One region of the Pseudomonas sp. PME37.24/025 genome, then DNA from elsewhere that is predicted to be linked to it. Evidence: predicted binding sites of a transcription regulator. Region 1 holds the regulator's gene; the other holds the start of a gene.

Region 1 (4,186 bases):
ATCCGCATCATCCGGTCGGCTTTCAAGCTCGACCAGCTGTTCGGACAGTTGCTCTAGAATCTCGCCGGCCTCAACCAGGAAATCCTGAAGGATCTCTTCATCGGCGCCGAAGCTCATTAAGGGGGTGCTCCTGAGGTCTAAAAACCTAAAAAACCTAAAATGCTAAAACTCTAAAATCCTAGGCTGGATAACAAATCGTCCACATCGTCCTGACCGGACACAACGTCTTCTCTTTTATCGGCATGAATCTGCGGACCTTCACCCTGCGAGAGATGTTTTTGTGGATCTTTTTCAGCCAGCATCGCTTCATGGTCATGTTCGATACCCGCAAAGCGGTCGACCTGACTGGCCATGAGCACGAGCTTGAGCAGATTGCTTTCAACTTCGGTGACCAACTGGGTCACGCGTTTGATCACCTGACCGGTGAGGTCCTGGTAATCCTGGGCCAGCAGAATGTCGTTGAGGTTGCTCGACACGACACGGTTGTCTTCGCTGCTGCGTGTCAGGAAACCGTCAACCCGCCGGGCCAGTTCACGGAACTCTTCAGCCCCGACTTCGCGACGCATGAACCGTCCCCAATCCGTGCTCAGCGCCTGAGCTTCATCGCTCAGGCCGTTGATCAGCGGCGTGGCGTTTTCCACCAGGTCCATGGTGCGGTTGGCCGCAGCCTCGGTCAGCTTGACCACATAACCCAGGCGCTCAGTGGCATCGGTGATCTGAGACACTTCCTCGGCTTGCGGCATGTGCGGGTCAATCTGGAAATTGACGATCGCGCTATGCAGCTCGCGGGTGAGCTTGCCCACTTCCTGATACAGGCCGCGGTCACGGGTCTGGTTGAGCTCATGGATCAGTTGCACAGCGTCGCCGAACCTGCCTTTTTCAAGGCTTTCGACCAGTTCGACCGCGTGTTTTTTCAGGGTCGATTCGAAATCGCCCTGTGAAGATTCGTTTTGCTCCATAGCTCCCCCGTGACGGACTGGCTTTGCACATCAACCGATGCGTTCGAAGATCTTTTCAATCTTGTCTTTCAACGCTTGAGCAGTGAATGGCTTGACCACATAGCCGTTCACACCCGCCTGAGCGGCTTCGATGATTTGCTCGCGCTTGGCTTCAGCGGTCACCATCAGCACCGGCAGGTGCTTGAGCTTTTCATCGGCGCGCACGTGACGCAGCAGATCGATGCCGGTCATGCCAGGCATGTTCCAGTCCGTTACCAGAAAGTCGATGCCCCCGCTGTTGAGAACCGGAATGGCAGTGATGCCATCGTCAGCCTCGACCGTGTTGGTGAACCCAAGGTCACGCAACAGGTTTTTTATGATCCGCCGCATCGTTGAGAAGTCATCAACGATGAGGATTTTCATGTTCTTGTTCAATTCGACCTCCAAGCAGTCTTAAACGCGTCCAGCACCTGGACGCGCCATTTCAATCAATCCGGCAAAGCACTCAATGACTGTCTGGAGCACAACAGATCGAGACCGGCGCGGTTCAACACCACACCGGCTCCATTCGCAGTGTCCCCACACTGCCTTCAGCGCGCTCGCCACTCCCCCAAACGCCCCCGCAAACGGGCCGCGCACTGGCTGTGTAACTGGCTGACCCGCGATTCGCTGACCCCCAGGACCTCACCGATTTCCTTGAGATTCAACTCTTCGTCGTAGTACAGCGCCAACACCAGTCGCTCACGCTCCGGCAAATTGGCAATCGCGTCCGCCAGCGCCGCCTGGAAGCGTTCATCTTCCAGATCGCGTGACGGCTCGAGATGAGCACTGGCGCCATCCTCATGCAGCCCTTCGTGTTCGCCGTCCTGCAACAGATCGTCGAAACTGAATAACCGGCTGCCGAGAGTGTCGTTCAAAATCCCGTAATAATCGTCGAGACTCAATTGGAGTTCGGCCGCAACTTCGTGATCTTTAGCGTCACGGCCGGTTTTAGCTTCAATCGAGCGAATCGCGTCGCTGACCATGCGGGTATTGCGGTGAACCGAACGTGGCGCCCAGTCCCCCTTGCGCACTTCATCGAGCATCGCGCCGCGGATTCGAATGCCCGCGTACGTCTCGAAACTCGCGCCTTTGCTGGCGTCGTATTTGGTTGATACTTCAAGCAGGCCGATCATGCCGGCCTGGATCAGGTCTTCAACCTGGACACTGGCCGGCAAACGCGCCAGCAAATGGTAGGCAATGCGTTTGACCAGTGGCGCGTAACGCTCGATTAGTTCGTACTGCGCGTCACGTGCCGAATTCTTGTAGAGGTTGTAACCACTGGCTGTCATAGGACGGGTCCTGCCGTTTGTTGCACGAGGCGCTCGACGAAAAATTCCAGATGCCCACGCGGGTTGGCCGGCAGCGGCCAGGTATCGACCTTCTGCGCAATGGCCTTGAATGCCAGAGCGCACTTGGAACGGGGAAAGGCTTCGTAGACGGCACGCTGCTTCTGCACGGCCTTGCGCACGCTTTCGTCGTAAGGCACCGCACCGACGTACTGTAAGGCGACGTCAAGAAAACGATCGGTGACCTTGGTCAACTTGGCGAACAGGTTGCGGCCCTCCTGCGGGCTCTGCGCCATGTTGGCCAGGACACGGAAACGATTCATGCCGTAGTCGCGGTTCAGCAGTTTGATCAGCGCGTAGGCGTCGGTAATGGAGGTTGGTTCGTCGCACACCACCAGCAAGACTTCCTGGGCTGCGCGCACGAAACTGACTACCGAGTCACCAATGCCCGCAGCGGTGTCGATCACCAATACGTCGAGGTTGTCGCCGATGTCGCTGAAGGCCTGGATCAGGCCGGCATGCTGGGCCGGGCTCAGATGAACCATGCTCTGGGTGCCGGACGCGGCCGGGACGATGCGGATACCGCCGGGCCCTTGCAGCAGCACGTCGCGCAGCTCACACCGGCCTTCGATCACATCGGCCAAAGTACGTTTGGGTGTCAGCCCCAGCAGGACGTCAACGTTCGCCAGCCCCAGATCGGCATCCAGCAGCATGACGCGCCGGCCGAGCTCAGCTAGAGCCAGGGACAAGTTCACTGACACGTTAGTCTTCCCGACGCCACCTTTGCCGCCGGTCACCGCGATCACCTGTACGGGATGCATGCTGCCCATGTTATTTCTTTACCTTGTCTTACTTAGACGGAGGCCACATTACTGGCTGCGCGTTCACCAACTGAACAATGCATTGGCAGACCATCGATGTAGGTACAAAAACTGTTCATTAATACCTCAGCCAACCCGCTTGGTCGGACTGTGGTAGAGGTCAGCGAACATATCAGCCATGGCTTCTTCGCTGGGTTCTTCCTGCATTTGCACGCTAACGGCGCGGCTGACCAACTGATGACGACGCGGCAGATGCAAGTCATCCGGGATCCGCGGGCCATCGGTCAGGTAAGCCACCGGCAATTCATGACTGATGGCCAGGCTCAACACCTCACCCAGACTTGCCGTTTCATCCAGTTTAGTCAGGATGCAGCCAGCTAGCCCGCAACGCTTGTAACTGTGATAAGCGGCGGTTAGAACCTGTTTTTGGCTAGTGGTTGCCAAGACCAGATAATTTTTTGATTTGATCCCTCGTCCGGCCAGGCTTTCGAGCTGCATGCGCAGTGCCGGATCGCTGGCCTGCAGGCCGGCGGTATCGATCAGCACCACGCGTTTGCGCAGCAAAGGCTCCAGCGCCTGCACCAGCGATTGGCCCGGGTCGACGTGGGTGACCGACACGTTGAGGATGCGGCCCAGAGTCTTGAGCTGTTCCTGAGCGCCGATGCGGTAGCTGTCCATGCTCACCAGCGCGATGTTCTGCGCGCCGTACTTGAGCACATAGCGGGCCGCGAGCTTGGCCAGCGTGGTGGTCTTGCCCATGCCAGCCGGGCCGACCATCGCAATTACACCGCCCTCTTCCAAGGGCTCGACTTCCGGGGTGGCAATCATCCGCGCCAGGTGCGCGAGCAACATGCGCCAGGCCTGACGGGGTTCTTCAATGTCGGTAATCAGTGCCAGCAGATCGCGCGACAACGGGCCGGACAGGCCGATGCGTTGCAGACGACGCCAGAGGTTGGCCTGCGCCGGACGGCTGCCTTGCAGCTGATTCCAGGCCAGCGAGCCGAGTTGCACTTCCATCAGTTCACGCAGGCTGTTGAGCTCGAAACGCATCGAGTCGAACGCACGCGGGTCGACGCCGGTCGCCGCGGCAGGCGCAGGT
Region 2 (4,186 bases), on a different contig from region 1:
GACGAGGAAAACACCCTGCGCTGCAAGCTGGCGGCGATCATTGAAGCCACCGGCAAGTACATCTTCGTCAACCGTACCGGCATGAAAGTGCTGGAGCACACTCGTACCGGTCTGGCCCTGAAGTTTCGGCGTGGCGCGGTGCGAACGCTGGACGACACCTTGCTGTTCGACCGGGCGCTGGAGTCGGTGCTGGGCAACCTGCGGCGTCTCAATCGCGGCAAGTGATCGCGCGCCGAGGGTCTATCGCGGCATACTGGGCACCAACACAGTCGTCGTTGAAGGAACCTGTATGCAGTTGGACCCCGCGAGCGGTTGGTGTCAGGGCGTGCGCATATGCCCCTCGCCCAACTTCAATGCACGCCCCGAGGGCGAAATTTCCCTGCTGGTGATCCACAACATCAGTCTGCCGCCCGCGCAGTTTCTGACTGGCAAGGTGCAGGAATTTTTCCAGAATCGTCTGGATGTCACGGAACATCCCTACTTTGCAGGAATTGTCGACCTACGGGTGTCTGCACACTTTCTGATTGAACGTGACGGCACCGTCACTCAGTTTGTCTCTTGTCTTGAGCGCGCCTGGCATGCCGGAGTCTCGTGTTTCGAAGGACGGGACACCTGTAACGATTTTTCCGTGGGCATCGAGCTCGAAGGCACGGATGATCTGCCGTTCACCGACGCCCAATATCAAGTGTTGACCGCCCTGACGCGACAGCTGCAAAGCGCTTTTACGGGTATCACCGCACAACGCATCTGCGGGCATAGCGACATTGCACCCGGGCGCAAGACTGATCCGGGACCGGCATTTGACTGGGCACGCTATCGCGTAGCTCTGGCGAAAGCTGCTCTGGAAAAAAAGGAGTAACAATGAGTTTTCTGGTGCTGCTGTTGGCGGTGTGGATCGAGAAGTTCTCGGCCTTGCGCCATCGGGTTCAACGTGATGGCGGTTGGGTGCGCGAGCTGAACAAGCTTGAAGCCAACCCACGCATGACAAACCGTCCGTGGCTGATACTGGTGGTGCTGGTGTTGTTGCCGGTGGCGCTGTTGGGTTTGCTGTTGGTGGTGCTGGAGCCGGTTGCCTACGGTTTGCTGGCGTTACCGGTGCACCTGCTGGTGGTGATTTACAGTCTGGGCCGAGGTGATCTGCTGGCCGGCCTCGGGCCGTTCCGCGATGCCTGGCGCCGGGAAGACCTGCAAGCCGCCGTGCATGTGGCCAAACGCGATTTGAACATATGCGCTGACAGCGGCGAGCAACTGCTGGAGCGAGTTGAAGGGCATCTGCTGTGGCAGGCCTATCAGAGTTTTTTCGCGGTGATCTTCTGGTACTTCCTGCTGGGTCCGGTTGCTGCGTTGAGCTATCGACTGCTGGCGCTGGCCGAGGAGCACGGGCAGAACCCGGCCGTGGTCGAGCGAGCGGCACAGCTGCGTCACGCGTTCGATTGGGTACCGGTGCGACTGCTGGCGGCGAGTTTTGCGCTGGTCGGCAACTTTGTCGCGGTCGGCCGGGTGATGCTGCACGAACTGCTGAACTGGAACATCAGCGCCGCCCAACTGATCGAGAAGGTCGGCTTGGTGGCCGGTGAAATTCCGGCGCCGGTGGTCGGGCCGGACGGCATCAACAGCCTCGACCGGATCTGGGAACTGCTGCTGCGCGCGGCAGTGCTTTGGTATGCCGGGTTTGCGTTGTGGACTGTTTTGTCCTGATCCACAACACATGTGGCGAGGGAGCTTGCTCCCGTTGGGTCGCGAAGCGGCCCCCGGTGCCCGTCCAGACAGACTAAGTTGTCCGGAATTACGACTGCTTCGCAGCCGAGCGGGAGCAAGCTCCCTCGCCACAGGGGGCTCATCCGCTCCAATCAACGGCACCCCGCCGTTAACCTTAAGTTACAAAACCCTCCGTCGATTTAGGCTATACAGAGATAGCGCCAATAGTGGCTATCTGCTGTCTCTGCGCGCCCGCCATAAAAATAAGAATTCAAAGGGAGACTTCACAGTGAAGAGCTTGCTCTATCCCGCCGTCGCGCTGATGAACCGCCTGAGCTTCGGCATGAAGTTCAGCCTGATCAGCGTGCTATTTCTCGTGCCGATGCTGGTGACCAACTTCTATCTGGTGCGCGATTCCTATCGCGAATTCCAGGGCACACGGGTCGAGCTGCAGAGCCTCGACCTGCTGGGCAGCGGCCTGAGCCTGCGCCGGGATCTGGAAACCCTGAACAACCTGGTGCAGATCAACGTCACACTTGGTCAGTCCGGCAAGGCCGGTCATGTCGAATCGACTATCAGTGCTCTGGAACAAAGCGTTCTGACCCGCTTGCAAGGGTTGGCGGCGATGACCATTGACCCGGAGCAAATCAGCTTTTTCGATGGCAAGCGCGATGAAATGATCGCCGCGTTCAAGGCCCAGCAAACGGAAACCTCCCTGCAAAGCAAAAGTGCGCTGATCGGCAAGTTGCTCGGCAATGCGCAGATTTTCAGCCAGATCATTGCCAGTCAGGCTGGTCTGAGCCGCGATAGCCAAAGCGACATGCGTCAGCTGAGCGAGCTCATTACCAATGTCACGCCAGCCGTCACCCAAACGCTCGGCGAAGGTCGGGCGATGGGTTCTTACTCGTTGGGGCAGGGCTTTCTCAATTCGGCGTCGAGCACCCATTTCGATGAGTTGCTGGCGCAGATCGAAAAGCTTCAGGCCCAATACAGTCTGAAATTGCAGGATGCTCTGGGCTCCAGTAAAGCGGCGCACGAAACCCTGGCCGCTCAAGCTGAAAGCAGCAAGGCCTCTCTGAAAAAGGCCAGCGAACTGTTCGAAGAACAGGTGGTGATGGCTGACACCCTCGATGCACCGTGGCAGGGCTTTTACGATCAGGTTACGGATTTGATCGACCAGACCTACCAACTCAATGAAGCCACCCTGAAGTTTCTCGGTACCCAGTTACAGCAGCGGTTGGAGCAGCACCGCACCCACATGATCCTGCAGGCAGTGGCGCTCGCGGTGGTGTTTGTGTTGATTTTTTACCTCTATGGCGGTTTCTACGCCTCGACCCGCACCACCCTCAAGCGTCTTGGCGCGGTGATGGACAAGGTGGCGGCCGGCGACATGACCGTGACCTTCAGCGCCAACAGCCGCGATGAACTGGGCGAGTTGGGCGAGGTATTCACCGGCACCGTGAAGAAGATCCATGACCTGATCGAGCGCGTGGGCCAGACCGTCAGTGAGGTCGAGCGCCAGGCCGGCCAGGTTGAAAACGTGTCCGCCCAGAGCAATCAGGCAGTGGCGGGGCAGCGTACGCAGATCGAACAGGTCGCCACCGCGATGAACCAGATGTCAGCCACGTCTCTGGAAGTGGCGCGCAGTGCCGCGGCGGCCGTCAGTAGCGCCCACAGCGTCAACGACGAAACCATCAGCGGGCGCGGGCTGGTGGAGTCCCAGCAGGGCAGTATCGCTGCACTGGCCAGTGAGATCGATCAGTCGGTACGGGTGATAAACCAACTGGCCAGCGACAGTCAGTCCATCAGTAGTGTGCTGGAAGTGATCAAGAGCATCGCCGAACAGACCAACTTGCTGGCGCTTAACGCGGCCATCGAAGCTGCGCGTGCGGGGGAGCAGGGTCGTGGTTTTGCAGTGGTGGCGGACGAGGTTCGGACCCTGGCCAAACGCACCCAGCAATCGACCGAAGAAATCGAGCAGATGATCGCCAAGCTGCACAGCGGTGTCGGTGCGGCGGTCAAGGCGATGGGCACCAGCCATCAGATGGCCAATGGCACGGTCGGGCAGTCGGAAAAGGTCCAGCAGGCGCTGGAAAACATCCTCGGCGCCGTCGGCATGATCGTCGACCAGAACCAGCAGATCGCTGCCGCCGTAGAGCAGCAAACCGCTGTGGCTCACGACATCGACCAGAACATCGTCGAGATCAACCGCGCCGGTGAGCGTACCGCCGATGGTGCGCACCAGACTGAAAATGCCAGCCGAGCGTTGTCGGCTCAGGTGGTTGAACTCAAACAGTTGATCAGCGCGTTCCGGGTTTAAAAAGCATCGCGAAACAAATGTGGGAGCGGGCCTTTGTGGCGAGGGGGCTTGTCGGAACGCCGCATCACCCCGTTCGGCTGCGAAGCTGTCGTAAACCAGACAACTTGATCTGTCTGGACGGACGCCGGGGGCCGCTTCGCGACCCAACGGGGGCAAGCCCCCTCGCCA

What was found. Region 1 encodes FliA, which starts transcription of late flagellar genes. Its sites were predicted from a motif close to CTAAAGTTTNNNNNNNNNNNGCCGNTAA; they were not measured.
Region 2: a site for FliA is predicted at 1,873-1,900, ahead of ACZ3HH_RS22305 (methyl-accepting chemotaxis protein). Genes of this name have one in related genera too.

The regions. Positions count from the first base shown of each region.
Region 1 is NZ_JBVHNK010000015.1:46,928-51,113, reverse strand. It holds gene ACZ3HH_RS24790 (chemotaxis protein CheA) at 1-117, opposite strand, end outside; gene ACZ3HH_RS24785 (protein phosphatase CheZ) at 171-959, opposite strand; gene ACZ3HH_RS24780 (chemotaxis response regulator CheY) at 990-1,361, opposite strand; gene fliA (RNA polymerase sigma factor FliA) at 1,529-2,269, opposite strand; gene fleN (flagellar synthesis regulator FleN) at 2,266-3,096, opposite strand; gene flhF (flagellar biosynthesis protein FlhF) at 3,214-4,186, opposite strand, start outside.
Region 2 is NZ_JBVHNK010000012.1:207,866-212,051, reverse strand. It holds gene ACZ3HH_RS22320 (DUF1631 domain-containing protein) at 1-225, shown strand, start outside; gene ampD (1,6-anhydro-N-acetylmuramyl-L-alanine amidase AmpD) at 290-859, shown strand; gene ampE (regulatory signaling modulator protein AmpE) at 862-1,698, shown strand; gene ACZ3HH_RS22305 (methyl-accepting chemotaxis protein) at 1,988-4,018, shown strand.